Regions from separate parts of the Janthinobacterium rivuli genome, predicted to be linked through region 3. Evidence: predicted binding sites of a transcription regulator. Region 3 holds the regulator's gene; each other region holds the start of a gene.
What was found. Region 3 encodes sigma-54, which starts transcription at its own class of promoters, with help from an activator protein. Its sites were predicted from a motif close to TGGCANGNAANCTGCTTT; they were not measured.
Positions count from the first base shown of each region.

Region 1 (10,673 bases), 2.8 Mb from region 3:
GCTCGTCAACGGCTACTCCTTGCAGGAATATGCCGAACGCCAGCGCATTTCCATCCACACGGCACGCACGCAGATCAAGAGCGCCACCGCCAAGGCCGGCGCACAGCGCCAGGTGGACCTGGTGCGCATCGTGTTGACAGGCCCGGCCGTACTACAGCGCAACCCCCTTCCCGCCTGAACCCTTCAAAAAAGCACGCCGCCGGCACGCTTTTCATTTATATCGTAGAATCACGATATTAGAATTTTGGAAAAACGATATATATATCGCTGAAAAGCGAATTGTGTATTGAGGAGAAACAACATGGATATCGACGCCATCCACAAGGCGCTGGCCAATCCGGTGCGCCGGCAGATTTTGCAATGGCTGAAGGAGCCGGAACAGTATTTCCAGGAGCAGGACCACCCGCTGCACCTGGGCGTGTGCGCCGGCCTGATCGACCGGCGCCTGAACCTGTCGCAATCGACGGTGTCGGCGCACCTGGCCAGCTTGCAGAAAGCAGGCCTGATTTCGGCCACCAAGGTGGGCCAATGGAGCTTCTTCAGCCGCAATGAAGACACTATCCAGGCCTTTCTCGACCACATGCAGCAAGGTTTGTAACAGCATCCACATCGCCGCGCGCGGCACTCTCGACAGGAAAGACAACCATCATGGCAACTTTATTCGACCCCATCACCATCGGCACCTTGCAACTGAAAAACCGCATCATCATGGCGCCGCTGACGCGTTCGCGCGCCGGCAATCCGGGCCGCGTGCCCAACGCCCTGATGGCCGAGTACTACACGCAGCGCGCTTCGGCCGGCATGATCATCTCGGAAGCGACGGCCGTCACGCCGCAAGGCGTGGGCTACGCCGACACGCCGGGCATCTGGTCCGAGGAACAGGTGGAAGGCTGGAAACACATCACCGAGGCCGTGCATGACGCGGGCGGCCTGATCGTGCTGCAGCTGTGGCACGTGGGCCGCATTTCCGCCCCCGTCTTCCTCGATGGCGACTTGCCCGTGGCGCCCAGCGCCGTCAAGCCGGCCGGCCACGTGAGCCTGCTGCGCCCGAAACAGGAATTCGTCACGCCGCGCGCGCTGGACACGGAAGAAATTCCCGGCATCGTGGCAGCCTACCGCCTGGGCGCCGAAAATGCGAAAAAAGCGGGCTTCGACGGCGTGGAAATCCATGGCGCGAATGGCTATTTGCTCGACCAGTTCCTGCAAGACAGCACCAACTTGCGCACCGACAACTACGGCGGCTCGATTGAAAACCGCGCCCGTTTGATGCTGGAAGTGACGGACGCGTGCATCGCCGTGTGGGGCGCGGACAAGGTCGGCATGCACCTGGCGCCGCGCCGCGATGCGCACGACATGGGCGACTCCGACCCGCGCGCCACCTTCGGCTATGTGGCCCGCGAGCTGGGCAAGCGCGGCATCGCTTTCATCTGCGCACGCGAAGCGCTGGGCGAAGACCGTCTGGGCCCGTACCTGAAGCAGGAATTTGGCGGCGTCTACATTGCCAACGAGAAAATGGACAAGGCAGCGGCCGCAACCCTGCTAGCCAAGGGGGAAGCCGACGCCGTGGCCTTTGGCCTGTGGTTCATCGCCAATCCCGACCTGCCCACCCGCCTGCACAGCGACGCGCCCTTGAATCCGCTGAATCCGGAAACGCTGTACGCACCGGACGCTACCGGCTACACGGACTACCCCGCACTGGCGGCACAGGCTTAACAGCAGCCTGAACGGCAAGCTGAGCGGCACCCTGAAAGCCTCCTGAGCAGCACCGCACTGCTCATCCCCTGGCGGCGGACGCAACGATACCAACGCACTGACTGCGTGACGATCACAGCGACCGCCGCCTTACTTTATCTGGCCTTATATACGCCGCCGTTCCCCACCGTCAGCGCCATCGGCGCCGTGCCGGCCGGGCCGGACGACGCGCCTGCACGCTGCTGAAGACACGGCGTATCACCTCGACCGGTACCGCATGCTCGCGCAAATAGGCTGTCGCCACCGTCCGTCCCAGGGCGTGATGGAAAGCAACGCCCCGCTCAACGAGCTCGGCCATCACTTTGTCCGTTCGCACCTTCTCCCCATTGACCTCGTCGAAACTTTTTTTCATGCCATGGCTCCCTGTCGAGTGGATCAACACTGCATCAAGTTTTGACCACATTGTGCGCATTTAGTGCCCGACACAGAGGTCAAGCATCGTTAAAATAGCGGTAGCAACCGCCCCGACACCGCATGAATAGCGGCCTCGGCTGCTTGTCGCCATCGCCAGCCCCGTATAGAATGCCTGCGCAGAATTTTGCTTCAAGGAAAATGGCCACCAGCGCCATCCGATCAAGAACAGTGTCACTGAAGGGTATCAATGGACGATTTATTTGTACAAGCGGGCGACTTGCCGACCTGGCGCCAGCGCTGCGCGCTGCGTGTGCTGCAGCTGTTCGGCTGGCGCCTGCGCTTCCGCCCCCTGCCGGGGCCGCGCGGCATCGCCGTCGTCTACCCGCACACGTCCAACTGGGATTTCATGGTGGGCCTGTTCGGCAAATGGGCGCTGTCGCTGCCCTTCCGCTGGCTGGCCAAGGATACCCTGTTCCGCGGCCCCATGGGCAAGGTGCTGCGCTATCTGGGCGGCGAACCCGTCGACCGCAGCACCACCAGCGGCACGATCCAGCGCCAGGCGGAACGCATGCTGGCCGCCGACTGGTACTGGCTGGCCATCACGCCGGAAGCGACGCGCAGCTACCGTCCGAACTGGAAAAGCGGCTTTTATCACCTGGCCGTGGCCGCCAAGGTGCCGCTGTTGCTGGTCTACATCGACTACCCGAACAAGGTGCTGGGCGTCGTCGACCATTTGTATTTGACGGGCGACAAGGATGCCGACATGGCCGCCATTGCTGCCGTGTATGCGGGCCATCAGGGCTTGCACCCGGAAAAGGCGGCGCCCATCGTGCTGTCCGACAAGCGCCCCGGCGCTTAAACGTTTAAGCAATTCCCATCAACACCACGCCGGCGGCCGTCAAGGCCACGCCGGCCACGCGCAGCATGCGCTCGGCCAGTACCTGGCCGGTGAACCGTCCCGCGGCCAGCAGAATAGCCGAGGCCAGCATGAAGCCGCAGGTGGCCGAGGCGGCCGGCAATTCCTGGCCATGCGCATTGCCATGTGCCAAGGCGAACAGGCCCACCAGTCCCATGCCGAGCCAGTTCGGCAAGGCCAGCGCCAGCGCGATGGCCAGTCCCACCAGCGCCACCGTGGCGGCGATGCCCGTTTCCAGCCCGGGCACCGTCAATCCAACCATACCGGCCAGCGCGCCAAGCAGCATCATGCCGAGAAACGTGGCGCTCTGGCCCAGCCCGCGACGTTGCTGGCCGCCCCAGATGCCCACGCCCAGCATGGCCAGCAAATGGTCGATACCCGTGAACGGATGGGCAAAACCAGCCAGGAAGCCCACGCTCTCGCCATGGCCGGGGTGGGCCATGGCCGGTAAAGCCAGCAGGCACAGCGCCGCCACGGCGGCCGTTTTTGTCATCAGTCTTGCACTCATTGCAGCTCCTTGCCTGGTAGATCGAGCAAACCTTGCTCACGGATAAAATCGATGACGACCTGCACGCCGTCGCCGCTGCGCAGGTTGGTAAATACGAAGGGGCGTTCGCCGCGCATGCGTTTGGCGTCCTGCGCCATGATGTCCAGGTTGGCACCCACGTATGGCGCCAGGTCCGTCTTGTTAATGATCAACAAGTCGGAGCGCGTGATGCCGGGCCCGCCCTTGCGCGGGATTTTTTCGCCACCGGCCACATCGATCACGTAAATCGTCAGATCCGACAATTCCGGACTGAAGGTGGCGGCCAAATTGTCTCCGCCCGATTCGACCAGGATCAAATCGAGGTTGGGAAAATCCGCCTGCATGCGCGCAATGGCTTCCAGGTTGATTGACGCGTCTTCGCGAATCGCCGTGTGCGGGCAGCCGCCCGTTTCCACGCCCATCAGGCGCTCGGCCGGCAAGGCGTCGGCGCGCAGCAGGATTTCCATGTCTTCCTTGGTATAGATGTCATTCGTGATGACGGCCATGTCGTAGCGTTCGCGCATGCCCTTGCACAGCATTTCGCACAGGGCCGTCTTGCCCGAGCCGACGGGCCCGCCAATGCCCACGCGCAGCGGATTGGAAGTGATCGAAGTCATAGTATGGTCTCTCGTTGTTGTGTTCAGGAACGGTACAGGCGGCTGTACTGCACTTCGTGGCGCATCGACAGCAGCGACAGGCCGGGCGCCCAGTTGCCCATCTCGTCGTCTTGTAAACTTTGCGCCGTCAGCGCCGCCGCCTCCAGATCCGGACGCAGCGACAGCAGCAAACGCTGGCCCGCCACCTGCCCCAGCGGCACGGATTTCACGCAGACGAGCACCTGGTTTTCCGCCCAGGCGAACAGCATGGCCAGCAGCGCCTCTTCGCGCGGAATGACCAGCGCCGCCACGGCGCAGGCATACGCGGTGGGCAGGGCCACTTCGGGCTGACCCTGCAGCATGTCGATCAGCACGCCATCGGCCACGCCCAGCTCGGCCAGCAATTTGGTCAGCGAATAGCCCATCTGGATGGTTTCGGCGCGAAACTCCGCCGTGTCGCGCGAAGCGATGAAGCGCTCGCTCCAGCGCTGCACGGCGCACAAATCCTGCTCTTCAAAGGCCTGCATCAAGCGCCAGCACAAGGGCGCTTCCCAGCGCGCCACCACCTGGGCCAGATGCTCGGCGATCCACGCGCGCGCCGTGGCCGCGTCGTGCACCAGGCCGGATTCGAGCGCCGCTTCCAGCCCCTGCGAATAACTGTAGGCGCCGATGGGCAGTGCCGGGCTGGCGAACTGCAGCAGGTGCAGCAGGGCCGACGCCTGCATCATGCAGCGCCTGGCACATCGCCGGGACGGTGGATTTTCTGCCGCAGCGGCACGGGCGCCAGCAAGTGCTGGCCGTGGCCATCGTGGTGACCATGGCCGCCGCCATACGCGCCCGCCTCCGGCTCGAACGGCGCGCTTTCTTCCGTCACCATCGCCTGCAAGCCTTCCAGCATCTCCTTCAGTACCACGTCCTTGCGGATGCGCAAAAATCCATCGCCCACCTGCGCCTGCGTGTGGCGGTTCCCCAGATGAAAAGCGCAGCGCAGCAGGGTATGCGCGTCCTCGCACCGCACCAGATAGGTCGGTTCGCGCGCGGCGACGATCCGCACCACCTGGCCATCCGGTCCCGTCATGCGCTCGCCGTCGCGCAGCACCGTGCCGCGCACGGTGAATACGGCCACGTCGTCGCCATTCGACAGCACGGCGCGCAGCCGGCATTTTTCGCGCTGGTCGTAAGGCAGCACGAGTTGCGCGAAGGGTGCGCGGTCATCGTCCGCTCCCAGTTTGGTATGCAAAGTCAGCATGCTTGTCTCCCGCTTAAAATAGAAAATAGCGCTGCGCCATCGGCAGCACGGCGGCCGCTTCGCACACGAGCAGCTGGCCGTCGGCGCGCACGGCGTAGGTTTCCGGGTCCACTTCCATGTGCGGCGTGGCGCTGTTGTGGATCATGTCGTGCTTGCGCAAGCCGCGCATGTTCTTCACGGCGATGACGGATTTATTCAGTTTCAGCTGATGCCCGATATCGAGGTCGTAGGCCGCCTGCGAGACAAACGTAAACGACTTTTTCAGGCCGCCGCCGAAGGCGCCGAACATCATGCGGTAGTGCACGGGCTGCGGCGTGGGAATCGAGGCGTTCGGGTCGCCCATCTGCGCGGCAGCGATCATGCCGCCCTTTAAAATCATCGACGGCTTGACGCCAAAAAAGGCCGGCTTCCACAGCACGATGTCGGCGATCTTGCCCGCCTCGATGGAGCCGACCACGTGCGAAATCCCGTGCGTGATGGCCGGGTTGATCGTGTACTTGGCGATGTAGCGCTTGGCGCGGAAATTGTCGCTGCGCGCCGTGTCGGGCGCCAGCGGTCCCCGCTGCACCTTCATCTTGTGCGCCGTCTGCCAGGTGCGCATGATCACTTCGCCGACTCTGCCCATGGCTTGCGAATCAGACGACATCATCGAGATGGCGCCGATATCGTGCAGGATATCTTCGGCGGCGATGGTTTCGCGGCGGATGCGCGACTCGGCAAAGGCCACGTCTTCGGCAATGGCCGGGTCCAGGTGGTGGCACACCATCAGCATGTCCAGGTGCTCGTCTAGCGTGTTGACGGTGAATGGGCGCGTGGGATTGGTCGACGAAGGCAGCACGTTGGCCTGGCCCACGGCGGCGATGATGTCGGGCGCATGGCCGCCGCCCGCCCCTTCCGTGTGAAATGTGTGGATGGTGCGGTCCTTGAAGGCGGCCAGCGTGTGCTCAAGGAAGCCGCCTTCGTTGAGCGTATCGCTGTGCAGCGCCACCTGGATATCCATGCGGTCGGCCACCGACAGGCAATTGTCGATGGCGGCCGGCGTGCTGCCCCAGTCTTCGTGCAGTTTCAGGCCGATGGCGCCCGCGCGTACCTGCTCTTCCAGCGGCAGCGGCAAACTCACATTGCCTTTGCCCATGAAGCCCAGGTTCATCGGGAAGGCGTCGGCGGCCGCCAGCATGGCGTGCAAATGCCACGGCCCCGGCGTGCAGGTGGTGGCGGCCGTGCCGACGGCCGGTCCCGTGCCGCCGCCCAGCATGGTGGTCACGCCGCTCATCAGGGCTTCCTCGATCTGCTGCGGGCAGATGAAGTGAATGTGCGTGTCGACGCCGCCGGCCGTGACGATCATGCCTTCGCCGGCGATGATTTCCGTGGCGCCGCCGATGGCCAGGGTGACGCCGGGCTGGATGTCGGGATTGCCCGCCTTGCCGATGCCGAAGATCAGGCCGTTTTTCAAGCCGATGTCGGCTTTGACGATGCCCCAGTGGTCGAGGATGACGGCATTCGTGATGACGGTGTCCATCACTTCGGCCGCACAGCGCTGCGACTGGCCCATGCCGTCGCGGATCACCTTGCCGCCGCCGAATTTCACCTCTTCGCCGTAGATCGCATAGTCATGCTCGATCTCGATGAACAGTTCCGTGTCGGCCAGGCGGATGCGGTCGCCCTTGGTAGGGCCGAACATTTCGGCATACGCGCTGCGGGGAATGCTGGCCATCTCAATCCTTTCCCGGTGGAGTGTCTTGCAGTTCGCCCATCACTGCGCCATTGAAGCCGTAGACCTTGCGCTCGCCCGCCAGCGCCACCAGTTCCACGGTGCGCTGCTGGCCCGGCTCGAAGCGCACGGCGGTGCCGGCCGTGATGTTCAGGCGCATGCCATAGGCGCGCCAGCGCTCGAAGGCCAGCGCCGGGTTGACTTCAAAAAAGTGGAAGTGCGATCCCACCTGGATCGGCCGGTCGCCCCGGTTGGCCACCACCACGGTGGCCGTGGTGCGCCCGGCATTCAAGCTGATTTCGCCTTCTTCCAATTGGTATTCGCCTGGGGTCATGAGGGGCTCCTTCTCAAAAGACTACGGTATCGGGTGGTGCACGGTCACCAGCTTGCTGCCATCGGGGAAGGTCGCTTCCACCTGAATGTCGGGGATCATCTCGGCGATGCCGTCCATGACGTCGGCGCGCGACAGAATTTTTGTCCCGTCCGACATCAGCTGCGCCACCGACTTGCCATCGCGCGCGCCTTCCATGATGGCCGCGCTGATCAGGGCCACCGCTTCCGGATAGTTCAACTTCAAGCCGCGCGCCAGGCGACGTTCGGCCAGCAGCGCGGCCGTAAAAATGAGCAGCTTGTCTTTTTCGCGGGGAGTCAGGTCCATGTTTTTCCTTGTGCTTCTTTCCTGTTCAAGTGTTCCAGATGCGGGGCACGACGGCGTCGCGTCCCAGCATGGCGGGGCGCAGCAGCTGCCATGCGGCCAGCATGATGCGGCGCGCCGCCTCGCTGTCGCCGCACAGCAGGCGCACCACCACCAGCGATTTCATGTGCGTGGCGCCAAACGCGGCGCCGGCCGGCACGGCGATCTCGCGCACGGCCGCCAGCACGGCGGCAGAAATGGGCGCGCCGATGGCGATCAGGGTGGCGCACACGGTGTGTCCCCCCAGGCCCAGGGGGCTGGCCATCAGCGCGCCGCCGCCAGCCAGCACGCCCTGCTCCCACCACAGCAGCTTGCCGCCGCGGCGGATCCGCACCTGCTGGCTGATGCTGCCCGTGTTGAAAATTTCTCCCGAGGCGCTGCGCCCCAGGCAGACGATGTCGCAGCCGATGTAGCTGGCGTCCGGCGCCAGCTCCACCTCGTGGCGCAGGCGCACGCAGGCCTGGTCGAAGAAGATGCTTTCCTGCGGCAGCCACTCGATGGCGGCGCCGCTGCCGGCGCGCAGCACGATGTGCTGGCCCGAGACATGGCCGTTCGCGCGGTACCACTTGGCGGCGCCCGGCGACGTGAGCAAGGCGTGTGCGCCCTCGCCCACTGTGGCGTCGACGGCCAGCTGGTCGCCGCCCACGACGCCGCCCGGTGGATGGATGATGATGGCGTGGCAGACGGCGTCGCCTTCCGGGTACAGGGGCTTTTGCACGCGCAGGGGGCCGCTGTGCGTGCGCTCGACGAGGCGGCTGACGCCATCGTGCAGCGCAAAGCCCAGGCGCAAATGCGCCTGCCAGGCGCCGTGGGCGCTGGCTGGTAAAGGCGTGACGGGACGGGTGCTGTCTGGCATGCGGGGCAATCGCGTAAATAAGCGATTACCTAAGCAGGATATATGCCAGCGTCAAGGGAAGGAAAAGTGAGAATCGTGCACCGCGCTGCAGCGGATGCACCGGCATGGTGCATCGGCCGCACCGCAGTGCCTGCCTCTTACGCCACGGCCAGGGTGCGCCGTTCGCGCAGCAGGGCCGTGAAGGCGTCCGCGGCCAGGGGGCGGCTGAAGTAATAGCCCTGCATTTCGTCGCAGCCGTGTTCCGTCAGGAAGTCGACCTGTGCGCGCGTTTCCACGCCTTCGGCGATGACGCGCATGTCCAGGTTGTGCGCCAGCGAGATGACGGAGCGGGCGATGGCCGCGTCGCTGCTGCTGGTGGTGACGTCGTCGACGAAGGATTTGTCGATCTTCAGCACGTCGATGGGAAAACGCTTCAGGTAGCCGAGACTGGAATAGCCGGTGCCGAAGTCGTCGAGCGAAATGCCCACGCCGATATCCTTCAGGCGCGTCAGGGCCGCCACGGCCTTGTCCGGGTCGCCCATCACCGTGCTTTCCGTGATCTCGATGCCGAGGCAGGCGGGCGCGATGCCGTATTTGCGCAAGGCCGCCTCGACGAAAGGCACCGTGCGGTCCTGCGCGAACTGCTTGCCGGACAGGTTGACGGCCACCTTGACGCTGCCCAGGCCCGCGTCGTGCCAGGCGCGGATTTGCGCGCACACGCTTTCCAGCACCCATTCGCCGATGGCCGTGATCAAGCCGTATTCCTCGGCCAGCGCGATGAACAGGCCGGGCGGCACCTTGCCCAGCACCGGATTATCCCAGCGCAGCAAGGCTTCCGCGCCCAGCAAGGCGCCCGTGCGCAAGCACATCTGCGGCTGGTAGTGCACTTCGAATTCATCGCGGCCGATGGCGCCGCGCAGCTGCTGCTGCATCGCCAGCCGGGCGCGGATATCGCTGCCCATGCGCTCCGTGAAGAAGGCGTAATGGTCGCGCCCCATTTCCTTGGCGCGCACGAGGGCCGTGTCGGCGTGGCGCAGCACGTCGTCGAGGCTGTCGCCGTCGGCCGGGCACATGGCGATGCCGATGCTGGTCGTCAGCGCCAGGCGCTCGCCATCGACGCTGAGTTCTTCGCGCAAGCCGGCCAGGATGGTTTGCGCCAGGCCCAGGGTGCGCCCCAGCAGGGCGTCGTCCTGCAGCAGGATCTGGAATTCGTCGCCGCCCTGGCGCACCACCGTGTCGCCTTCGCGCACGCAGCCGGACAGGAAACGCGCCACCACTTGCAGCGCCTTGTCGCCCACGGCCTGGCCGTGCGAATCGTTGATGTTCTTGAAGCGGTCCAGGTCGAGGCACATCAGCACCACCTGCTGGCCGTCGCGCTGCGCGTTCGCGCGCGCCTGTTCGAAACGCTCGCGCAGCAGCACGCGGTTCGGCAAACCCGTCAGCGCGTCGTGGTAGGAGAGGAAATCGATCAGATGCTGCTCGGCCTTGCGCTCGCTGATGTCGAGGAAGACGCCGATGTAGTTGACGACGGCGCCATCGGGGCCGTGCACGGTGGAGACGCTGAGCAGGCAGGGATAGGTGTCGCCGCTCTTGCGCCGCGTCTGCACCTCGCCCGACCAGCAGCCGCTGCTGCGCAAGCCCTGGCGCAGGGCCAGCAGCACCGCTTCGCCCGTGTATTCGGCGTGCAGGCGCATGATGTCGGTGCCCACCACTTCCTGCGCCGCGTAGCCGGTGATGCGGGTAAAAGCGGGATTGGCCGTGACGATGACGCCGGCCGCATCGGTGATCAGGATGGCGTCCTGGGTCGCTTCGAAGACCTGGCCCGACAGGCGCAGCAATTCTTCATTGGCGCGGCGGATCTGCACTTCGCGCGCCAGGGTGCTGGCCACCTGCTCCAGTTCGGCCGTGCGTTCGGCCACCCTGCGTTCCAGGTTGGCGCGTTCCTGCGCCAGCTGCAGCTGCGCCCGCGCCAGGCGCACGTGGGCGTCGGTGCGGGCCAGGATTTCCTCGGCCTGGAAGGGCTTGGCGATGAAATCGACG
Region 1 covers NZ_CP121464.1:4,287,885-4,298,557, forward strand. Annotated here, with positions in the region: gene P9875_RS19450 (helix-turn-helix transcriptional regulator) at 1-178, shown strand, start outside; gene P9875_RS19455 (ArsR/SmtB family transcription factor) at 302-598, shown strand; gene P9875_RS19460 (alkene reductase) at 649-1,713, shown strand; gene P9875_RS19465 (hypothetical protein) at 1,883-2,104, opposite strand; gene P9875_RS19470 (1-acyl-sn-glycerol-3-phosphate acyltransferase) at 2,354-2,965, shown strand; gene P9875_RS19475 (HupE/UreJ family protein) at 2,970-3,530, opposite strand; gene ureG (urease accessory protein UreG) at 3,527-4,165, opposite strand; gene P9875_RS19485 (urease accessory protein UreF) at 4,189-4,869, opposite strand; gene ureE (urease accessory protein UreE) at 4,869-5,393, opposite strand; gene ureC (urease subunit alpha) at 5,407-7,107, opposite strand; gene P9875_RS19500 (urease subunit beta) at 7,109-7,438, opposite strand; gene P9875_RS19505 (urease subunit gamma) at 7,460-7,762, opposite strand; gene P9875_RS19510 (urease accessory protein UreD) at 7,788-8,654, opposite strand; gene P9875_RS19515 (two-component system response regulator) at 8,792-10,673, opposite strand, start outside.
Region 1: the regulator sigma-54 is predicted to act here: its motif matches at 8,685-8,702, upstream of P9875_RS19510 (urease accessory protein UreD).

Region 2 (10,673 bases), 210 kb from region 3:
TGTACTTTCTTATCCCTGTAGCGCTCTTTTCGTTTGAAAGAATGAAGAGGCTAACGTTATAGGGACAAGCGAATAAGTGCACATGGTGGATGCCTTGGCGATTACAGGCGATGAAGGACGTAGTAGCTTGCGATAAGCTGCGGGGAGTGAGCAAACACACTTTGATCCGCAGATTTCCGAATGGGGCAACCCACCCTTTTAGGGTATTGCATACTGAATACATAGGTATGCAAGGCGAACGCGGCGAACTGAAACATCTAAGTAGCTGCAGGAAAAGAAATCAACCGAGATTCCCAAAGTAGCGGCGAGCGAAATGGGAAGAGCCTGTACGTGATAGTCGGACTGATAGAAGAATCCTCTGGAAATAGGAACCGTAGCGGGTGATAGTCCCGTATTCGAAATCAGACCGGTGATACTAAGCGTACGACAAGTAGGGCGGGACACGTGACATCCTGTCTGAATATGGGGGGACCATCCTCCAAGGCTAAATACTCGTAATCGACCGATAGTGAACCAGTACCGTGAGGGAAAGGCGAAAAGAACCCCGGAAGGGGAGTGAAATAGATCCTGAAACCGTGTGCATACAAACAGTAGGAGCGGACTTGTTCCGTGACTGCGTACCTTTTGTATAATGGGTCAGCGACTTACATTCAGTGGCAAGGTTAACCATATAGGGAAGCCGTAGAGAAATCGAGTCCGAATAGGGCGATCAGTCGCTGGGTGTAGACCCGAAACCAAGTGATCTACTCATGGCCAGGATGAAGGTGCGGTAACACGCCCTGGAGGTCCGAACCCACTAATGTTGAAAAATTAGGGGATGAGCTGTGGGTAGGGGTGAAAGGCTAAACAAACTTGGAAATAGCTGGTTCTCTCCGAAAACTATTTAGGTAGTGCCTCAAGTATCACCATCGGGGGTAGAGCACTGTTATGGCTAGGGGGTCATTGCGACTTACCAAACCATTGCAAACTCCGAATACCGATGAGTGCGAGCTTGGGAGACAGACGTCGGGTGCTAACGTCCGGCGTCAAGAGGGAAACAACCCAGACCGCCAGCTAAGGTCCCAAAGATTGGCTAAGTGGAAAACGAAGTGGGAAGGCTAAAACAGTCAGGATGTTGGCTTAGAAGCAGCCATCATTTAAAGAAAGCGTAATAGCTCACTGATCGAGTCGTCCTGCGCGGAAGATGTAACGGGGCTAAGCCAGTCACCGAAGCTGCGGATATCCTTTATTGGATATGGTAGGAGAGCGTTCTGTAAGCCTGCGAAGGTGTCTTGTAAAGGATGCTGGAGGTATCAGAAGTGCGAATGCTGACATGAGTAGCGATAATGGGGGTGAAAAGCCTCCACGCCGTAAGCCCAAGGTTTCCTGTTCAACGTTCATCGGAGCAGGGTGAGTCGGCCCCTAAGGCGAGGCAGAGATGCGTAGCTGATGGGAAGCAGGTTAATATTCCTGCACCGTCGTATGATGCGATGGGGGGACGGATCGCGGAAGGTTGTCTGACTGTTGGAATAGTCAGTTTCTGTCTCATAGAAGGCGCTTAGGCAAATCCGGGCGCGGAATTCAAGGGGATGGGACGAGTGAATTTATTCACGAAGCAATCGGAAGTGGTTCCAAGAAAAGCCTCTAAGCTTCAGTCATACGAGACCGTACCGCAAACCGACACAGGTGGGCGAGATGAGTATTCTAAGGCGCTTGAGAGAACTCGGGAGAAGGAACTCGGCAAATTGGTACCGTAACTTCGGGAAAAGGTACGCCCCGGTAGCTTGATTGGTTTACTCCATGAGGGTGAAAGGGTTGCAATAAACTGGTGGCTGCGACTGTTTAATAAAAACACAGCACTCTGCAAACACGAAAGTGGACGTATAGGGTGTGACGCCTGCCCGGTGCTGGAAGATTAAATGATGGGGTGCAAGCTCTTGATTGAAGTCCCAGTAAACGGCGGCCGTAACTATAACGGTCCTAAGGTAGCGAAATTCCTTGTCGGGTAAGTTCCGACCTGCACGAATGGCGTAACGATGGCCACACTGTCTCCTCCCGAGACTCAGCGAAGTTGAAATGTTTGTGATGATGCAATCTACCCGCGGCTAGACGGAAAGACCCCATGAACCTTTACTGTAGCTTTGCATTGGACTTTGAACCAATCTGTGTAGGATAGGTGGGAGGCTTTGAAGCGGGGACGCTAGTTCTCGTGGAGCCAACCTTGAAATACCACCCTGGTTTGTTTGAGGTTCTAACCTTGGTCCGTTATCCGGATCGGGGACAGTGCATGGTAGGCAGTTTGACTGGGGCGGTCTCCTCCTAAAGTGTAACGGAGGAGTTCGAAGGTACGCTAGATACGGTCGGACATCGTGTTGATAGTGCAATGGCATAAGCGTGCTTAACTGCGAGACTGACAAGTCGAGCAGGTACGAAAGTAGGACATAGTGATCCGGTGGTTCTGTATGGAAGGGCCATCGCTCAACGGATAAAAGGTACTCTGGGGATAACAGGCTGATTCCTCCCAAGAGTTCATATCGACGGGGGAGTTTGGCACCTCGATGTCGGCTCATCACATCCTGGGGCTGTAGCCGGTCCCAAGGGTATGGCTGTTCGCCATTTAAAGTGGTACGTGAGCTGGGTTTAAAACGTCGTGAGACAGTTTGGTCCCTATCTGCCGTGGGCGTTGGAAATTTGAAGGGGGCTGCTCCTAGTACGAGAGGACCGGAGTGGACGAACCTCTGGTGTACCGGTTGTCACGCCAGTGGCATTGCCGGGTAGCTAAGTTCGGAAGAGATAACCGCTGAAAGCATCTAAGCGGGAAACTTGCCTTGAGATGAGATTTCCCAGAGCCTTGAGCTCTTTGAAGGGTCGTTCGAGACCAGGACGTTGATAGGCTGGGTGTGGAAGTGCAGTAATGCATTAAGCTAACCAGTACTAATTGCCCGTACGGCTTGTCCCTATAACCTTAGCAGGTACAGAGGATAAGACGGTACAACGTTGCGTGTGTGTTGATACTACTATTCATTACCCCAATCTTTGCTTCTTCCAGATTCAGGCTTTGTCGCTCCATTGAGGACAAATGCCAGTACAAGTTATGCCTGATGACCATAGCAAGTTGGTCCCACCCCTTCCCATCCCGAACAGGACCGTGAAACAACTTTGCGCCGATGATAGTGCTGCAACCAGTGTGAAAGTAGGTTATCGTCAGGCTTGTTATTCGCAGTAGAGAAAAACCCCGCCAGCAATGGTGGGGTTTTTTTTCGTCTGGTGGTTTTGTTTGACGCTGGTGGTGCTTGTCGGCTTACGCGCTGCGCGCTAAGCCGACCTACGGTCATGTAAAGTCCGGTAGGTCGGATTAGCGTAGCGTAATCCGACAACATTGTTGGCATTCATGGTGATGCCGGCTTACGCGCTTGTGCGTCAAGCCGACCTGGGGTATAATTCGCCTCCTCAGATCAGATGGTTTGCTGCCCCGTTGGGAGCAGGCTGTTGAAAAAGTTATGCCTGATGACCATAGCAAGTTGGTCCCACCCCTTCCCATCCCGAACAGGACCGTGAAACAACTTTGCGCCGATGATAGTGCTGCAACCAGTGTGAAAGTAGGTTATCGTCAGGCTTGTTATATAAAAAAACCCCGCTAGGTGCGGGGTTTTTTTTCGTCTGCAGCATTCATCGGATCAGATGCCCCAGGTGATGCTTTCATTTTCCGCCTTGGCCGAGCGCAGCATTTCCATCAAAGGGTAGGCGCGCTGCGAAAAATGCACTTTTTGCGCGCGCGCATGGGCACCCGTTTCGCCATCTTCCAGGGTTTCCGGGGTATGCACATCGTGTTCGATGTCATTTTCCGGATGCAATTTGCTTTCCGCGACTTCTTTTTCCAGCAGGGCCAGGGCATCGCCCGCTTCGGCAGGCGTGATGACGCCGCGCGTGGGGTTTTTGTGCAGGATGTCGAGGATGCGCTGGGCATGTTCCTGGTACATCAGCACTTCTGGGGAGGATTTGGATTTGAATGAGATCAACATAAGCGCTTTCTGAAACTTGTTGTTAGTGTCGAAACAATATCACGACTTGAAATGTCGCACAGGCCGTCCGATTGCCCGGATTGCACATTTGCAAGCCGGATAGGTCCATCTGTTGGACAACGCACGCATTTACAAGAGCTTGCTTACCGCGACCACACCCGTTTAAGCGAGCGTTAAGTCTCAATCCAGTTTCACCGAGTCCATGAAGGTGTCGATGGTGTCACGCGACAGCTTGCTTTCTTCGCCGAGAATGATGATCTGGAAGATGCGTTTGTCCTGTGCCACAAAACGCCCGACCAGCAAGACGGGCTTGCCTTGCTGCATCCCCGTCGCTTCGATGCTCAGCGAGCTGCGCTGGTGTGTTCCGGCTGTCGTGCTGCTGGCCGCCGATGCCGATTTTTCGCTGCGCACGGTACCGTTGATGTTTTTCAACAGGGCCGTCTGCATGGCGGGCAGGGCCGCTTGCGCCTGTTCCGCACTGTCGAGCACGCCGCTGCCGATGGCGAAGGTATTGCCATCGACCTCGCTGGCCGTCATGGTCAGGCTGACTTTCTTGCCATCGAGATCGATCTCGCGTGTCAGCACGGCCGGCTTGCCTGGAAACAAGGCCGTGAACTGGGCGTCGGGGCTGCGATAGTCGCGCCAGTCGAATTTCGGACTGCAGGCGGACAGGATGCTGGCAGCCGCGAGCGTCGCCAGGAAGAGGGCAAGTGATGTTTTTTTCATCAGCAGATGGTAGCAGCGCCGCCACTCACGCGCAATCGCGCACGTGTGGCGGGCACCGGCCGCCTTATATTTCACGCAGCACGCGCCGGTACTGGATCGCTTCGGCGACATGTGGCGGTGTGATGGCCGGGCTACCCGCCAGGTCCGCGATGCTGCGCGCCACGCGCAATACCCGGTGGTAAGTGCGCGCGGACCAGTGCAATCGCGTCATGGCGCCATGCAGCAACTGTTCGCCATGCGTTTCCAGCCGACAATGCTGTTCGATTTCCGTGTTGCTCAGCCGCTGGTTCGTTTTTCCCTGGCGTGCCAGCTGCAGGGCATAGGCTGCCGCTACCCGCGTGGCGATGGCTTGCGTGCTTTCGCCGGCGCCGGCACGCCGCCCCAGCGCCGCGGGCGGCATGGCGGCCACTTCAATTTGCAGGTCGATACGGTCGAGCAGCGGGCCGGACAGGCGATTGTGATAACGGAGCACGGCGTCTGGCGTGCAGCGGCAACGGCCGGAAGCGTGGCCCAGATAGCCGCACGGGCAGGGATTCATGGCGGCGATCAATTGAAAACGGGCGGGAAACTCGGCCTGGCGGGCCGCCCGTGAAATGCTGATCACACCCGATTCCATGGGCTGGCGCAAGACATCGAGCACCCGGCGCTGGAATTCGGCAATTTCGTCGAGAAACAGCACGCCGCAGTGGGCCAGCGAGATTTCGCCAGGCCGCGGCACGTTGCCGCCGCCCACCAGGGCTACGCCGGACGCCGTCTGATGCGGCGCGCGATAGGGGCGCCGTTTCCAGTGCTCCACCTTGAAGTGGCCGCCCAGCGAATGCACGGCAGCCGATTCCAGCGCCTCTTCATCGCTCATGGGCGGCAGCACGCCGGGGAAGCGGCTGGCCAGCATGGTCTTGCCTGCGCCTGGAGGGCCAATCATCAGGACGTTATGGCCGCCTGCCGCCGCCACTTCCAGCGCCCGTCGCGCTTGCTGCTGCCCTTGCACATCGGCAAAGTCGGGATAGGGAAAAGCGTGCGCCGCCAGCACGGGCTGGTGGCGTTGCAAGGCCGTCTGGCTGGCGTGCGCAGCAAAATGCGCGCAGACCTCGAGCAGGCTGTGGGCGGGATAGATGCAGGCATCGTTGACGAGAGCGGCCTCGTCCGCGTTTGCCCGCGGCAGGATGAAGGCGCGTGGTGCGCCCGACTGGCTGCGCTGCATGGCAAAGGTCATGGCCAGCGCGCCACGGATGGGACGTAGTTGTCCCGACAGCGACAGTTCACCCGCGAATTCATAGTGGTGTAATTGGTCGCCCGGCAACTGGCCGGAGGCGGCCAGGATGCCCAGCGCAATGGGCAGGTCGAAGCGGCCCGATTCCTTGGGCAGGTCGGCCGGCGCCAGATTGGCCGTGATGCGCCGCGCCGGCATCTCAAAGCCGCAGTTTTGCAACGCGGCACGCACGCGGTCGCGCGATTCTTTTACTTCCGTATCCGGCAGGCCGACAATCGTAAAGGACGGCAAACCATTGGCAAGGTGGACTTCGACACTTACCTCGGGCGCCTCCATGCCGGACAGGGCGCGGCTTTTAAGGACTGCCAGACTCATCAGACTCCCCTGTAGCGCGGGCGCGGGCAGTATCAGTCTAGCGCTTGAAACGGCGTCAGGCTTGAGGTATGCCAGCAAGGCCGCCGATTACGGCGCCCTGCATGCAGCAGCGGTTCAGGCTTTGGGATCGTTCAGGCGCGTTTCCAGTTCGATCAGGCGCAATTCCAGTGCATCCAGCTTGGCGCGCGTCTTGGCCAGCACTTGCGCCTGGATATCGAATTCCTCGCGCGTGACCAGATCGAGGCGGGCGAAGCCCTGGGTCATCATCGATTTCACGTTTTTCTCGATATCCTTGGCCGGCGAGTTTTCGATGGCTTGATGGATCTTGCCTTGCAAGTCGTTAAAGAAGGTATTCATGTCCATGGTCAGTCCTTTTATGGTGCGGCCTGTGCATCGCACCATTGCGGTGCACAGCGGCGTTAATCTGGTGCGAAACTGGGCAAATTCACAATGCTTCAGCAGCCCGTACCCGCATGCCGACAGGCTTGCAGGGTATGTATGGCCGGAAACGCACCTGTCAAGGTGGCAAGTGAGCTGGCACGTATTCTGCTAAAGAAGGTATGAACGCTTTGTGATCTCCAGCCAAGATTTTAAACCTCAACCGCTTTAAAAGTTCAATAAAAGGGAATCGCCATGAAGAATCTGTCCAAGAACATGACTTTAGCTGCAGCGTTGACGCTGGCCATGACCGCCGTGTGCGGTAGCGCCATGGCCCAGGATGCAGTGGCGGCGCCTGCTGCGGCCGAAGCCGTGCCTGATAACGTGGTGAGCTACAACGTGGCGCTGACCAGCGACTACCGTTACCGCGGCATTTCGCAAAGCCGCTTGAACCCGGCCATCAGCGGCGGTGCCGACTATACCCATAACCCGACGGGCCTGTATGTGGGCACCTGGCTGTCGAGCATCAAATGGATCAAGGATGGTGGCGGCGATACCGATCTGGAATGGGATATCTACGGCGGCAAACGGGGCGAGATCAGCAAGGATTTTACCTATGACGTGGGCGGCCTGTACTATTTCTATCCCTCGAATGGCCTGAGCACCAATGCCAATACCTTCGAGCTGTATGGCCAGCTCGGCTACGGCCCGATGTATATCAAATACTCGCATTCGACCACCAATCTGTTCGGTGTTGCCGACAGCAAGAACAGCGGCTACCTGGACGTGGGCGCCAATGTCGAGGTGCATGATGGCTACATGCTGAACCTGCATATGGGCCGTCAGAAAGTCGAGCACAACGATTCCCTCAGCTACAGCGATTACAAGATCGGCGTGACCAAGGACTTTGGCATGGCGACCGTTTCCCTGGCTGCCGTCAAAGCCAACATCACGTCGCTGGCACCGAATGGCAAGAATCTGGCGAAATCCGGTCTCGTGCTGACCGTGTCCAAAACCTTTTAAGCGAGACTGCCATGAAAATGATTACCGCAATCATTAAACCGTTCAAACTGGACGAAGTACGCGAAGCTTTGTCGGCTATCAATGTGCAAGGCATTACCGTCACGGAAGTCAAAGGTTTCGGCCGCCAGAAAGGTCACACGGAACTCTACCGTGGCGCCGAGTATGTCGTTGATTTCTTGCCAAAAACCAAGATTGAAGCGGCTGTCGATGACGCCATTGTCGACCAGGCCATCGAAGCGATCGAAGGCGCCGCGCGTACCGGTAAAATCGGTGATGGCAAGATTTTCGTCTACAACCTGGAACAGGTCATCCGCATCCGTACCGGTGAAACCGGCAACGAAGCGCTCTAAGGGGAATATTGATGCATAAAAATATAACAAAATTGCTAGCCGGGATAGCCTGTCTGTGTGCGTTTGGCGTTGCCACGCCGAGCTTTGCCGATGCGCCCGCCAAGACGGAGGCGGCCACGACTACGGCCGTCGCGGCCCCTGCCGTCACGCCGGTGCCTGATGCAGCGCCTGCCGCCGCCGCGCCGGCTCCGGCCGCTGCCGCGCCAGCCGCCGCGCCCGTCGCCAACAAGGGCGACACCAGTTTCATGATGATCAGCACCTTGCTGGTGATCTTGATGACCATCCCCGGCCTGGCCCTGTTCTACGGCGGCCTGGTGCGCTCGAAAAACATGCTGTCGGTGCTGATGCAAGTGTTCATGGTGTTCGCGCTGGTCATCGTGCTGTGGTGTATTTACGGCTACTCGATCGCCTTCACGGAAAAAACCGCCTTCTTCGGTGGCTTCGACCGCCTGTTCCTGAACGGCATCTGGGATCCGGCCAAGGGCACGTTTGCCGCCGCCGCCACCTTCAGCAAGGGCGTCGTCATTCCCGAGTTCGTCTTCGTTGCTTTCCAGGGCACGTTTGCCGCCATCACCTGCGCACTGATCGTCGGCGCCTTTGCCGAGCGCGCCAAGTTTTCCGCCGTGCTGGCCTTCGTCGTGCTGTGGTTCACGTTCGCCTACCTGCCAGCGGCCCATATGGTGTGGTTCTGGACCGGTCCTGACCTGATCACCAACGCCGCCACCTCGGCCAGCGAAGCCCTGAAGGCTGGCTGGATCTGGCAAAAAGGCGCGCTGGACTTCGCCGGCGGCACCGTGGTGCACATCAACGCCGCTGTTGCCGGCCTGGCGGGCGCCATCATGATCGGCAAACGCGTCGGCTACGGCCGCGAATCGATGGCGCCGCACTCGCTGACGATGACCATGATAGGCGCATCGCTGCTGTGGGTGGGCTGGTTCGGCTTCAATGCCGGTTCCTCGCTGGAAGCGGGCGACGTGGCTGCCCTGGCCTTCGTCAACACCTTGCTGGCCACTGCCGCCGCCACCCTGTCGTGGGTGTTTGGCGAATGGATCAGCAAAGGCAAGCCTTCCATGCTCGGTGGCGCATCGGGCGCCGTGGCCGGCCTGGTGGCGATCACCCCGGCGGCCGGCTTTGTCGGCCCGATGGGCGGCCTGGTCATCGGCTTGCTGGCCGGTGTCGTCTGCCTGTGGGGCGTGAATGGCCTGAAACGCCTGATCGGCGCCGACGATTCGCTCGACGTGTTCGGCGTGCATGGCGTGGGCGGCATCCTCGGCGCCCTGCTGACGGGTGTGTTTGCTGCGCCACAACTGGGCGGCCAGGGCGTTTTCGACTACGTCACCAACAAGATGTCGGCCGATCCGTACTCGATCGGCCACCAGGTGTGGGTGCAGGCGCAAGCGGTCGGCACCACCATCCTCTGGTCGGCCGTGGTCTCCGTCATCGCCTATAAATTGGTCGACATCGTCATCGGCCTGCGCGTACCGGAAGAAGAAGAGCGCGAAGGCCTCGATATCACGAGCCACGGCGAGCAAGCGTATCATGGTTAAATAGCAATCATCTGGCATGCCAGCGCCCCGGCGCGGCATGTCCGGTTGGAAAAGGCGCCTCATTGAGGCGCCTTTTTTTCGTTGTGGGAATGTAAAAGGTCTTTAAAACAAGGCTTTTGCCCCGATTTGGGGTACTTACACGGTAATATAGTCGGCAGTTCTGTGTGCTTTTTTGAATACTGCACATAATTTAAGGATGTAACTATGGTTCCCCATCTCGTCACGGCCCTGACCGGACCGCTGCTCGACCTCGAAAAAAAGATTCTGGCCGCGACGCCGGCCATTGAGCGCTGGTTTCGCATGGAGTGGCAAGAGCACACGCCGCCCTTCTATTGCTCGGTAGACTTGCGCAACGCCGGCTACAAGCTGGCGCCCGTCGATACCAATCTGTTCCCTGGCGGTTTTCATAATCTGGCCACGGAAATGCTGCCCCTGTCCGTGCAAGCGGCCATGGCCGCCATCGACAAGTATTGCCCGGACGCCCGCAACCTGCTGATCGTGCCGGAATTGCACAACACCACGCCGCAGTATCTGCAAAACGTGGCGCGCCTGATGCAGATCTTCCGCCAGACGGGACTGCACGTGCGCTTCGGCTCGTGGTCGCCCGAGATCACCCAGCCGACACCGTTGGCGTTGCCAGATGGCAACATGCTCGTCATCGAGCCGCTCGTGCGCCTGAACAATGGCCGCCGCCTGGGCTTGAAGGATTTCGACCCGTGCACGATCTTGCTGAATAACGACTTGTCGGACGGCATCCCCGATATCTTGCAAAATATTCATGAGCAAAGCCTGCTGCCGCCCTTGCACGCGGGCTGGGCCTTGCGTCGCAAGAGCAACCACTACACGGCCTACGATGAAGTGGTGAAAAAATTCGGCAAGATGATCGATGTCGATCCGTGGATGCTCAATCCCTTCCACGCCAAGTGCAGCGACGTCAACTTCCAGGAAGGCGAGGGCGAAGATGCGCTGGCCGCCAGCGTCGACGTGCTGCTGGCCAAGATCCGCAAGAAATACAAGGAATACGGCATCAAGGAAAAGCCGTTCGTCATCGTCAAGCCCGATG
Region 2 covers NZ_CP121464.1:1,019,129-1,029,801, forward strand. Annotated here, with positions in the region: rRNA gene P9875_RS04580 (23S ribosomal RNA) at 63-2,938, shown strand; rRNA gene rrf (5S ribosomal RNA) at 3,077-3,189, shown strand; rRNA gene rrf (5S ribosomal RNA) at 3,483-3,595, shown strand; gene P9875_RS04595 (DUF1840 domain-containing protein) at 3,657-4,001, opposite strand; gene P9875_RS04600 (hypothetical protein) at 4,182-4,727, opposite strand; gene P9875_RS04605 (YifB family Mg chelatase-like AAA ATPase) at 4,792-6,312, opposite strand; gene P9875_RS04610 (accessory factor UbiK family protein) at 6,427-6,675, opposite strand; gene P9875_RS04615 (TorF family putative porin) at 6,946-7,713, shown strand; gene P9875_RS04620 (P-II family nitrogen regulator) at 7,725-8,063, shown strand; gene P9875_RS04625 (ammonium transporter) at 8,075-9,610, shown strand; gene gshA (glutamate--cysteine ligase) at 9,815-10,673, shown strand, end outside.
Region 2: the regulator sigma-54 is predicted to act here: its motif matches at 6,848-6,865, upstream of P9875_RS04615 (TorF family putative porin).

Region 3 (10,673 bases):
CTGACCCCACATTGACTCGAACAATAATTGCAATAATTTGTAAAGATAATTGCCTTGGGAGCAGAGCGTCGATCTTTATTGTATGATCGGCGTATGCATATCGTCCTTATCACCGGAATATCCGGCTCCGGTAAATCCGTCGCGCTCAATGTGCTGGAAGATACCGGTTACTATTGTGTCGACAACCTGCCACCGGCCTTGCTGCCCAGCCTGGTGCAAACCCTGCTCGACGAAGGTACACCACAACTGGCCGTCGCCGTCGATGCGCGCAGCGCCGAGTCGCTGACCAGCCTGCCACACAATGTGGCCCTGCTGCGCGACCAGGGGCACGACGTCAAGGTCATGTTCCTGACGGCGACCACGCATTCGCTGGTGGCGCGCTTCTCGGAAACGCGGCGCAGCCATCCGCTGTCGCACGAATTGCGTCCGAACCAGAATCCCGCCAGCCGCCGCACCCTGATCGAGTGCATCTCGGAAGAACGCGAGCGCCTGTCGGCCATCGAACAACTGGGCCATGTGATCGACACGTCGGAATTGAGCGCCAACAAGCTGCGCGCCTGGATCAAGGATATCGTCGCCTCCGAACGCGCGCCGCTGACCCTGTTCTTCGAATCGTTCGCCTTCAAGCTGGGCGTGCCGCTGGACGCCGATTTCGTCTTCGACGTGCGGGCCTTGCCGAATCCCTATTACGACCTGGCGCTGCGTCCCCTCGACGGACGCGACGCGCCCGTGATCGCCTTCCTCGACGCGCAGCCGAGCGCGCTGGAGCTGCTGGCCGACATCCGCGCCTTCATCGAAAAATGGTTGCCATCATTCAAGTCCGACAACCGCAGCTACCTGACGGTGGCGCTCGGTTGCACGGGCGGCCAGCACCGCTCCGTGTACATGGCGGAACGGCTGGCGCAATACTTCGGCCCCAACGAGCGCGTGGTCCTGCGCCACCGCGAACGCTCCTAGTTAATTCAGGTGGCGCAGCGGATGCGCTTGCGCCGGCCAGACGGGGACAAAGAAGCGCGCCACCATGGCAGTATCGACCTCGTCCAGGCTGGCGGGGTTCCAGCGCGGCGCATTGTCCTTGTCGACCACCAGCGCGCGCACGCCTTCGAGCACTTCGCCATGCGCGAAGTTATGGCGCACCACCGTGCGCTCCAGACGCAGGCAATCGGCCACGCCCAGGTGAGCGCCCCGCTGCAGCAATTCCAGGGTGACCGACATCATCAAAGGAGAGCGCAAACGCATGGCCGCCAGCGCCTTGGTGGCGAATGCACTGCTGTCCTGCGCCAGCGAGGCCATGATGGCAGCCACGGAAGGCGCACCGAAATGGCGGTCCAGCGCCACGCGCTCCGTCGCCAGGGAAGATACCCCCGCCCCGGCCTGGAACGGCGCCGCCAGCGCCTTGATGGCCACCGGCAAGGCCTCGCCCGGCGTCGATTCGAACAGGGCCAGCAGCGCCCCCATCTGCGCCTCGGGCAGGTAGACATCGGCCAGACCCGTGTACAGGGCGTCGGCCGCGTTGATGGTCAGGCCCGTCAAGCCCAGATACAGGCCCAGTTGGCCGGCCAGGCGGGACAGGAAATAACTGCCGCCCACGTCGGGGAACAAGCCAATATTGACTTCCGGCATGGCCATGCGCGTGCGGCCCGTGACGATGCGCAGGCGGTTGCCGGGCCCGGCTTGCGCCACGCCCATGCCGCCGCCCATCACCACGCCGTCCATCACGGCAATATACGGTTTCGGATAGAAATGAATCACATGATTTAAGGCGTATTCTTCCGTAAAGAAATCTTCCAGCAAGGCGCTGCCGCCTTGCGGCGTGGCCAGTCCCGCATCGTAAAAGAAGCGGATGTCACCGCCGGCGCACAGGGCTTTTTCGCTGCTGGAACGGATCACCACGGCGTCCACGTGCGGATCATCGCGCCAGGCCAGCAGGACCGCGCTCAAGGCACGCACCATCTCCAGCGACAGGGAATTCAAGGCTTTCGGACGGTCGAGCACGATGTGCCCGGTGCGGTTGCGGATGGAGGTCTGGACGAAGTCGCTCATGGCAGGCAGGAAAGAAGTGAAAGTGCAAACATTCTAGCGCCTGCGCGGGGAAGATTGCGTTCAACAGGTCCAGGCGCAAAAAAGGGCGCAAGATGTGCGCCCTTAGTTGATCACAACTGCTGGAAGCGGGTGGCCTTAAACGGCGACGACGGCGTCTTCCTCGGAGTTGTCTGGCAGATGCTTGATCGCCTCTTTACCGTGCCCTTGCACTTTGGTTTTGTACTTCATCACTTGCCTGTCCAGCTTGTCGATCAGGGTATCGATTGCGGCATACAGGTCATGCGCCAGGCTTTCCACATAGACGGTTTTGCCACTCAGACGCAGGTTGACTTCAGCCTTTTGACGTTTTTCTTTCTCTTTGAGGTTATCCACGGTCAGAATCACGGCGATATCGATAACTTGATCGAAATGACGTTTCACACGCTCCAGCTTCGTTTGTACGTATTCACGGATGGCTGGTGTCACTTCGAGATGATGTCCGCTGATGGTGAGATTCATACACACTCCTAAAGATGATCGGGTTCGTGCGGTCCATCCTATCCGGCCCGCAGAGGAACCGAAAAAAACTTACAAACACTTACGCAGGCTCACTGGCGGAATTTTCAACGCTTCCCGGTATTTGGCAACAGTACGTCGCGCAATCACCATGCCTTGTTCCCCCAGCATGTCCGCAATCTTACTGTCGGATAAAGGATTTTTAGGGTCTTCTGCTCCTGTCAGTTGCACGATCAATGCCCGTATCGCCGTCGATGACGCTTCGCCCCCCGCTTCGGTGGCGACGTGGCTACCAAAGAAATATTTCAACTCGAACATGCCGTGCGGGGTCAGCATGTACTTTTGAGTTGTTACCCGCGAGATAGTACTCTCGTGTAAACCCAGTGTATCAGCTATTTCACGGAGCACAAGGGGGCGCATGGCAACGGCCCCATGCGAGAAAAAGTTCTTTTGTCTTTCTACTATCGCCTGTGCCACGCGCAGGATGGTGTCGAAACGCTGGCGCATATTCTTGATCAGCCACTTGGCTTCCTGCAACTGTGCGCCCATGGCGCCCTCGCCCTTGCCCTGCTTGAGCAGGTTGGCGTACATGGCGTTGACGCGCAGGCGCGGCATCACATCGTTGTTCAGGGTCACTTGCCAGCCATTGCGCGCGCGCTTGACGACGACGTCGGGCACCACGTAATCGGACACGTCCGAGGCGAACACGGCGCCCGGATGCGGATTGCACTGGCGAATCACCGTCTGCGCTTCGCGCAAGTCTTCCTCGTCGCAATCGAGGGCTTTTTTCAGCTTGTTGAAATCGCGCTGGGCAAACCAGGCCAGGTGCTTTTCCACGATGACGAGGGCCATGCGCCGCGTCACCATGGCGATGTGCGGCAAGCGCTTGATTTGCAGGGCCAGGCATTCGGACGCATTGCGCGCGCCCACGCCGGGCGGATCGAAACTTTGCAGCAGCGACAAGGCCGTGCGCATCTCGTCGGCGTCGATTTCCAGCTCTTCCGGCAGGCGCGCCAGGATGTCGTCGAGCGACTCTTCCAGGTAGCCATTGTCGTCGAGCGCGTCGATGATCAGCTCGACCAGCGCGCGGTCGCGCAATTCGAGCACCGTCACGCGCATCTGCTCCATCAGGTGTTCGCGCAGGGTGCAGTGATGGGCCTCCAGCTGCGGACGCGAATCTTCGTCGTCGGGCGCCTTGCCCCGGCTCGCCTCGCTCCAGTCGCTGTCGCCGCCCTCGGCTGCGGCCGGACTGTCGCCCGCCTCGCCATCAAAAGTTTCCGCTTCGGCCGGCGCGGCGGGCGCTTCCTGGCCTGGCGGCTGGGGCGGCGCTTCGGCCGGCGCCGCCGTGGAACTCAAGGCGCCATCGGACAGCAGGCGCAGCGAACGGTCGAGCGGATCGTCGAGGCGTTCGAGCAAGGGATTGTCCGTCAGCAGTTGCTCTAGCTCCTGGTGCAATTCCAGGGTAGACAATTGCAACAGGCGTATCGATTGCTGCAACTGCGGCGTCAGTGCCAGGTGCTGCGAAGTGCGCAGCTGCAATGATTGTTTCATTGGCTTACATGCGGAAGTGTTCGCCCAGATAGACCCGGCGTACCGACTCGTTCGCGATGATGTCGTCGGGGCGTCCCGACGCCAGCACCGAGCCCTGGTTGATGATGTAGGCACGGTCGCAGATACCCAGCGTCTCGCGCACATTATGATCGGTGATCAGCACGCCGATATTGCGCTCCTTCAAGAAACGCACGATGCGCTGGATCTCGATCACGGCGATCGGATCGACGCCGGCGAACGGCTCGTCGAGCAGCACGAAACGGGGATCGGTGGCCAGCGCGCGGGCGATTTCCACGCGGCGGCGCTCGCCGCCAGACAGGGACAGGGCCTGGTTCTCGCGCAGCTTTTCAATCTGCAAGTCGGCCAGCAATTTGTCCAGGCGCTCCTCGATCTCGGCCTTCTTCAAAGGACGGCCTTCGACGGTCTGGATTTCCAGCACGGCGCGGATATTGTCTTCCACCGTCAGCTTGCGGAAAACGGACGCTTCCTGCGGCAGGTAAGACAGGCCCATCTGCGCGCGGCGGTGAATCGGCAGGCTGGAAATGTCCACGCCGCTGATATCGATGCTGCCGCCGTCCGACGGCACCAGGCCGACGATCATGTAGAACGAGGTGGTCTTGCCGGCGCCGTTCGGGCCCAGCAAACCCACCACTTCGCCGCATTCGACTTGCAGCGAGACATCATGCACGACTTGCCGCTTGCCATAGGTTTTTTGCAGACCGCGAACGATCAGGGTGCTGCCGCAACGTGTATTTTCCATTATTTCTTTCCTGGCGCGGGCGTGGCCGGCGCTTTCTCCGCCGCCGGCGCCTTGGTCTTCGGCTGGATCACCATGCGCACGCTGCCGCCATCGGGCGTGCTGGTGCCGCTGTTGGAATTTTCCATCGCAAACACTTCCTTGCGGCTGTCATACGAGATGAAGGCGCCGTTGGCCACGTCGGTGACTTTCGTGCCTTCCAGGCGGGTCAGCTTGGCTCTGGAAAACAGTTTCACCACTTCCGTCTTGTTGTCGTATTCCACGCGCTCCGCTTCGCCTTCGACCCACAGGTCGCCCGCGCCATCGCGCTTCTGGCGGAAGGTGGCCAGCTTGCCGGGATCGGCCCAGAAGGTAATGAACTGGTAGCCTTGCGGATCTTCCGTGATCAGGGCCCGGCCCGCCTTCATGGTCAGGGTGCCTTTCACCAGCACGACGTCGCCCGTCAGGGTGCGCACCTGCTTGACGTCATCGACGTGGCCGCTGCGTGCCGTGATGACGGCTTCCTTCTCGGAATCGGCCTTCTCGGCATGCGCCACGCCCATGATGGCCAGGGAAAATACGGTCAACAGCAAGATCTTCTTCATAGTATGGTTTCCTTGTTTCATTCTGTCATTTTGCCGCCGCGGCCGGGCGCGGTTTCGGCGGTAGGACCATGCGCAGCGCATTCTGCACTTCCACCACGCCGGTGGCGTTATTGGCCTTCATGCCGACGCCATTGAGGCGCGAGGCGCCCGTCAGGATATCGACAGGCACGTCCGTTTCCATTCTTTCCTCATCCGGGAACACCGTCAGCGCTTCCGTCCTGACCGTCAGGTTCTGCGCCTTCGGGCTGGCCACGCGGTCGATCACGACCTTGCGGTGCAGTTGCAGCCGGGTATTGTCCTGGTCGATATGCGCCAGTTCCGCATTCATGTTCAACGGCGGCATGCCTGGCGTGAGCTTGCGCACGAAGGGCTGGTCGATATCGGACGAATCGTCGGCCGGATAATGCGTGAGCTTGGTGCCCGACACGATATAGCTGGGTTTGCCCGTCAAATCCATGCGCACCAGGCTGAAATTGGTGATGAAATAATCGGGCTCATCCAAATGTTTGCTGGCCTTGATGTCCTGGCTGTTCTTGTTCATCACTTCGAGCAGCCAAAAGCTGGCCAGCGCGACAACAACCGCGCCCAGCAGGGTAAAAATCGTGCGCCAGCGATGGGCGCCTCCTGGCTTACGCATAGGGTTTCACTCTTTCCAATATCACTGGCGGCAAGGCGCGCCTCACTCCAGGAACGGCGCCATGACGCGCGCATAGTTGTCCTGGGCGCGCAGCAGGAATTCGCAGATCTCGCGCACGGCGCCGCGGCCGCCGCCGGCCTGCGTCACATGGTGCGCCAGGCCCTGCGCTTCCGGGCGCCCGCCCGGCACGCTGACGGCAAAACCGACGCGCTTCAGGATGGGCGCATCGATGACGTCGTCGCCGATATAGCCGCATTGCTCTTCCGTCAAGCCCGTCAGCGCCAGTAGTTCGCGAAACGGCGTCAGCTTGTCGTGGCCGCCCTGGTGCACATGGGTAATGCCCAGGTCCTGCGCGCGGCGTGCCGTGATGGCCGAGCGGCGCGCGCTGATGATGGCCGTCTGCACGCCCGATTCCTGCAGCAGCTTGATGCCCAGGCCATCATACACATTAAACGTTTTCATCATCTCGCCGTCCGGGCCGAAATGCAGGCTGCCGTCGGTGAGCACGCCATCGACGTCAAAGATCATCAGTCTGACCTTGGCCGCGCGCGCCAGGTTGTCCGCTACGCTGTCCATCAAATCACCTTCGCTTGCGTCAGATCATGGATATGCAGCGCGCCCACCAGCTTGCCGTCGGCATCGACGACCAGCATCTGGTTGATGCGGAACTGCTCCATCACGGCCACGGCATCGACGGCCAGGCGTTCGGGCGCGATGCTGCGCGGCTGCGCATGCATGACGTCGCGGATCGCCACTTGCGTGAAATCCTGCACGCGCTCGAACATGCGGCGCAAGTCGCCATCCGTAAACACGCCCACGGGGCGGTCGTCGGCGTCGACGACGGCCGTCATGCCCATGCCCTTCTTCGTCATTTCTTCCAGCGCCTGCAGCAGGGAAGCCTGCACGGACACTTGCGGCACCCGTTCGCCGCTGCGCATGACGTCATGCACGTGCGTGAGCAGGCGGCGGCCCAGGGCGCCGCCCGGATGCGAGCGGGCAAAATCTTCTTCCTTGAAGCCGCGCAAGTCGAGCAAGGCCACGGCAAGCGCGTCGCCCAGGGCCAGGGTGACGGTGGTGCTGGCCGTCGGCGCCAGGTTCAGCGGACAGGCTTCTTTTTCAACAGAAACATCCAGGTGCACGTCGGCCAGCTGGGCCAGGCTCGAATTCGGTTTACCCGTCATGGAAATGAGCACGCCGCCCATGCGCTTGACGACGGGCATGATGGCCATCAGTTCCGATGATTCGCCGGAGTACGATATGGCAATAAAAGCATCTTCCGAGGTGACCATGCCCAGGTCGCCATGGGCCGCTTCGGCCGGATGCACGAACAGGGCCGGCGTGCCGGTGGAAGCGAGGGTGGCGGCAATCTTGCGCGCGATATGGCCGGACTTGCCGATGCCGGAGACGACGACTCTTCCTTTGCATTGCAGCAACAGCGCCACGGCGCGGCCCACGCTGTCGTCCGTGGCCAGGCGCGCGTGCAGCGCAACGATGGCGTCGGACTCGATCTGCAAGGTGGTGCGGGCCAGCGCGACAGCGCGCTCGGTCGTCGCTTGCATGTCAATTCGATCAAAAGCTTTCAGCATTGTTTTTTCATGGGTTACACTCATGCCCAAAGTATAAACGAATTAGGAAAGCAAAAAACTTGCCAGTCACAACAAACAACGATTTCCATTGACCGTACCGGGCAACCCATGTTTTCCTCGCTTGAACTGACCCTGATGTTACTCGGCAGCGCCGTGCTGGGCGTGGTCGCTTTCAGAATGTTGCATTTGCCGCCCATGCTGGGCTACCTGGCCGTTGGCATCGTCATCGGCCCCCACGCGCTGGGTCTGGCAGCGGAAAACGAGGCCAGCCACACCCTGGCCGAATTCGGCGTCGTCTTCCTGATGTTTTCCATCGGGCTCGAATTTTCTCTGCCCAAGTTCCTCGCCATGCGGCGCATCGTCTTCGGCCTTGGCATGGCGCAGGTGGTCACCACCATCATCGCCACCGTCGTCTTCGGCTGGCTCGTCGGACATTATCTGTCCGCCTACATCCACCTGAGCTGGCAAGCCGCGTTCGCCCTGGGCGGCGCGCTGGCCATGTCGTCGACGGCCATCGTCTCGAAAATGCTCACGGAGCGGCTGGAGCTCGAAAGCGAACACGGCCGCAAGATCATCGGCATCTTGCTGTTCCAGGACCTGGCCGTCGTGCCCCTGCTGATCCTGATTCCCGCCCTCACGCGCGATTCGGACAACCTGGCCGAAACCCTGGCCTGGGCCGGCGGCAAGGCCCTCGTCGTACTGATCCTGCTGCTGTTCATCGGCCAGAAACTGGTGCGCGGCTGGCTGACCATCGTCGCCAAGCGCCGCTCGCAAGAATTGTTCATGCTCAACCTGCTGCTGATCACCCTCGGCGCGGCCTGGATCACGGAGCGGGCCGGGCTGTCGCTGGCCTTGGGCGCGTTTGTTGCCGGAATGCTCATTTCCGAGACGGAATTCAAGCACCAGGTGGAAGAGGATATCAAGCCCTTCCGCGACGTGCTGCTGGGCCTGTTCTTCATCACCGTCGGCATGCTGCTCAATATCCGCGTCGTACTCGACAACTGGTGGCTCGTCTTGCTGCTGCTGTGCGGCCCCGTGCTGCTGAAATTCGCGCTGATCGCGGGCCTGGCCCGGCTATTCGGCTCCAGCAACGGCGTGGCCCTGCGCACGGGACTGGGACTGGCGCAGGCGGGCGAGTTCGGCTTCGTGCTGCTGAACCTGGCTGGCGGCATCAAGCTGATGGACCCGTTCGTCGTGCAGGTGGTGCTGGCCTCGATGGTGCTGTCGATGCTGGTGGCGCCCTTCCTCATCGCCAAGTCCGACGCCATCGTCATGAAACTGGCGGCCAACGACTGGATGATGCAATCGCTGGCGCTGACCAAGATCGCCACGCGCACCATGGCCTCGCAGAAACACGTGCTGATCGCCGGCTTCGGGCGCAGCGGACAAAGCCTGGCCACCCTGCTGGCGGAAGAAAAGATCGAATACCACGCGCTGGACCTGGACCCGGAACGGGTGCAGGAAGCGCAGCTGGCTGGCGCCCATGTGTCGTATGGCGACGCGGGCCGGCGCGAAAGCCTGGTGGCGGCCGGTATCTACCGGGCCAGCGCCGTGGTGATCACGTACGCGAACACGCCCTCGGCCTTGAAATTATTGCATTTACTTAACGAAATGGCGCCGACCTTGCCCGTCATCGTGCGCAGCCACGACGATACCGACCTCGACCAGCTGAAGAAGGCGGGCGCGGCCGAAGTGGTGCCGGAATTGATGGAAGGCAGTCTGATGCTCGCTTCGCACGCGCTGATCATGATGGGCGTGCCCCTGCGCCGCGTGGTGCACCGGGTGCAGGCGGCGCGCGAGGAGCGTTATGCGTCCCTGCGCGGCTATTTCCACGGTTCCAGCGACGCGGGTGACGATGCCGAGCTGGAGCGCCTGCATACGGTCACCGTCAGCGAAGGCGCGCACTGCGTGGGCTTGCCCCTGAGCACGATCGACGTGGCCGGCTGCGGCGCTGCCGTGACGACCATTCGCCGCGGCCGCGGCCGCCTTGATGTCACGCCCGAGACGCAACTGGCCAGCGGCGACGTGGTGGTGCTGCGCGGCACGGCCGACGCCGTGGCCAAAGCGGAAACGTTACTGTTAAAGTAATTAACCGGGCTGTGCCTGCCAGCTGACGACCTTGTTGCGGCCATCGGCCTTGGCCTGGTACAGGGCCTGGTCGGCATGCGCCACCAGTTGCTGCGCCACCGTTTCGATGGGGAGTAGCGCCGCGTCCGCTTCCAGGCTGGCCACGCCGATCGACACGCTGACCCACGCTTGCGCGCTGCCCGGCAAGTCGAACATGGTGCCGGCGATGCTGGCGCGGATGCGCTCGGCCACGAAGGTCGCGCTGTCGAGGTCGGCGTCGATCAGCAGCACGACGAATTCCTCGCCGCCGAAGCGGCCCAGCGCGTCCGAGCGGCGCAATTCCATGCGGATGCGCGTCGCCACTTCGCGCAGCACTTCATCGCCGCCCTGGTGGCCGTACGTGTCATTGACCAATTTGAAATGGTCGATGTCGATATACATGCATGAGATGCAATAATTCTGGCGCCGCGCGCGGGCGATTTCTTCCAGCAGGCGGCGGTCGATATAGCGGCGGTTATAGACGCCCGTCAGAGAATCGGTCAAGCCGATGTATTTGAGCATTTCATTGCTGATCACGTTTTCCAGGCAAATGGCGATGATGGACGCCATGTGCTTGATGAAATCCGTGCCCAGCGCGGGCGTAAAGCGCGTCACGTCGCTGCTGGCCAGGTTCAGGCTGCCAATCAGGCGCTTGTTGCGCAGCAAGGGCACCAGCGCCACGCTGCGCAGCGCATCGATACCCGGAAAACGCGGGCCATGCACGGCCGCATCGAAGGCCCCCAGCAGCGGCATCGGCGGCAAGGCCGCTTCGCCCTCGGCCACGGGCTTTGGTGCGGCAAAACCCAGCTCCGCCACGGCATGCACGAACAGCAACTGCGGAAAGGCGCTGAAATCGACGCCCAGCTTTTCCATCACCAGCACGATATCGTCATCCTCGTCGAGCAGGCTCAAAG
Region 3 covers NZ_CP121464.1:811,694-822,366, reverse strand. Annotated here, with positions in the region: gene rapZ (RNase adapter RapZ) at 94-957, shown strand; gene P9875_RS03670 (enoyl-CoA hydratase/isomerase family protein) at 958-2,043, opposite strand; gene hpf (ribosome hibernation-promoting factor, HPF/YfiA family) at 2,179-2,541, opposite strand; gene P9875_RS03660 (RNA polymerase factor sigma-54) at 2,611-4,089, opposite strand; gene lptB (LPS export ABC transporter ATP-binding protein) at 4,094-4,849, opposite strand; gene lptA (lipopolysaccharide transport periplasmic protein LptA) at 4,849-5,430, opposite strand; gene lptC (LPS export ABC transporter periplasmic protein LptC) at 5,456-6,067, opposite strand; gene P9875_RS03640 (KdsC family phosphatase) at 6,110-6,643, opposite strand; gene P9875_RS03635 (KpsF/GutQ family sugar-phosphate isomerase) at 6,643-7,653, opposite strand; gene P9875_RS03630 (monovalent cation:proton antiporter family protein) at 7,762-9,741, shown strand; gene P9875_RS03625 (GGDEF domain-containing protein) at 9,742-10,673, opposite strand, start outside.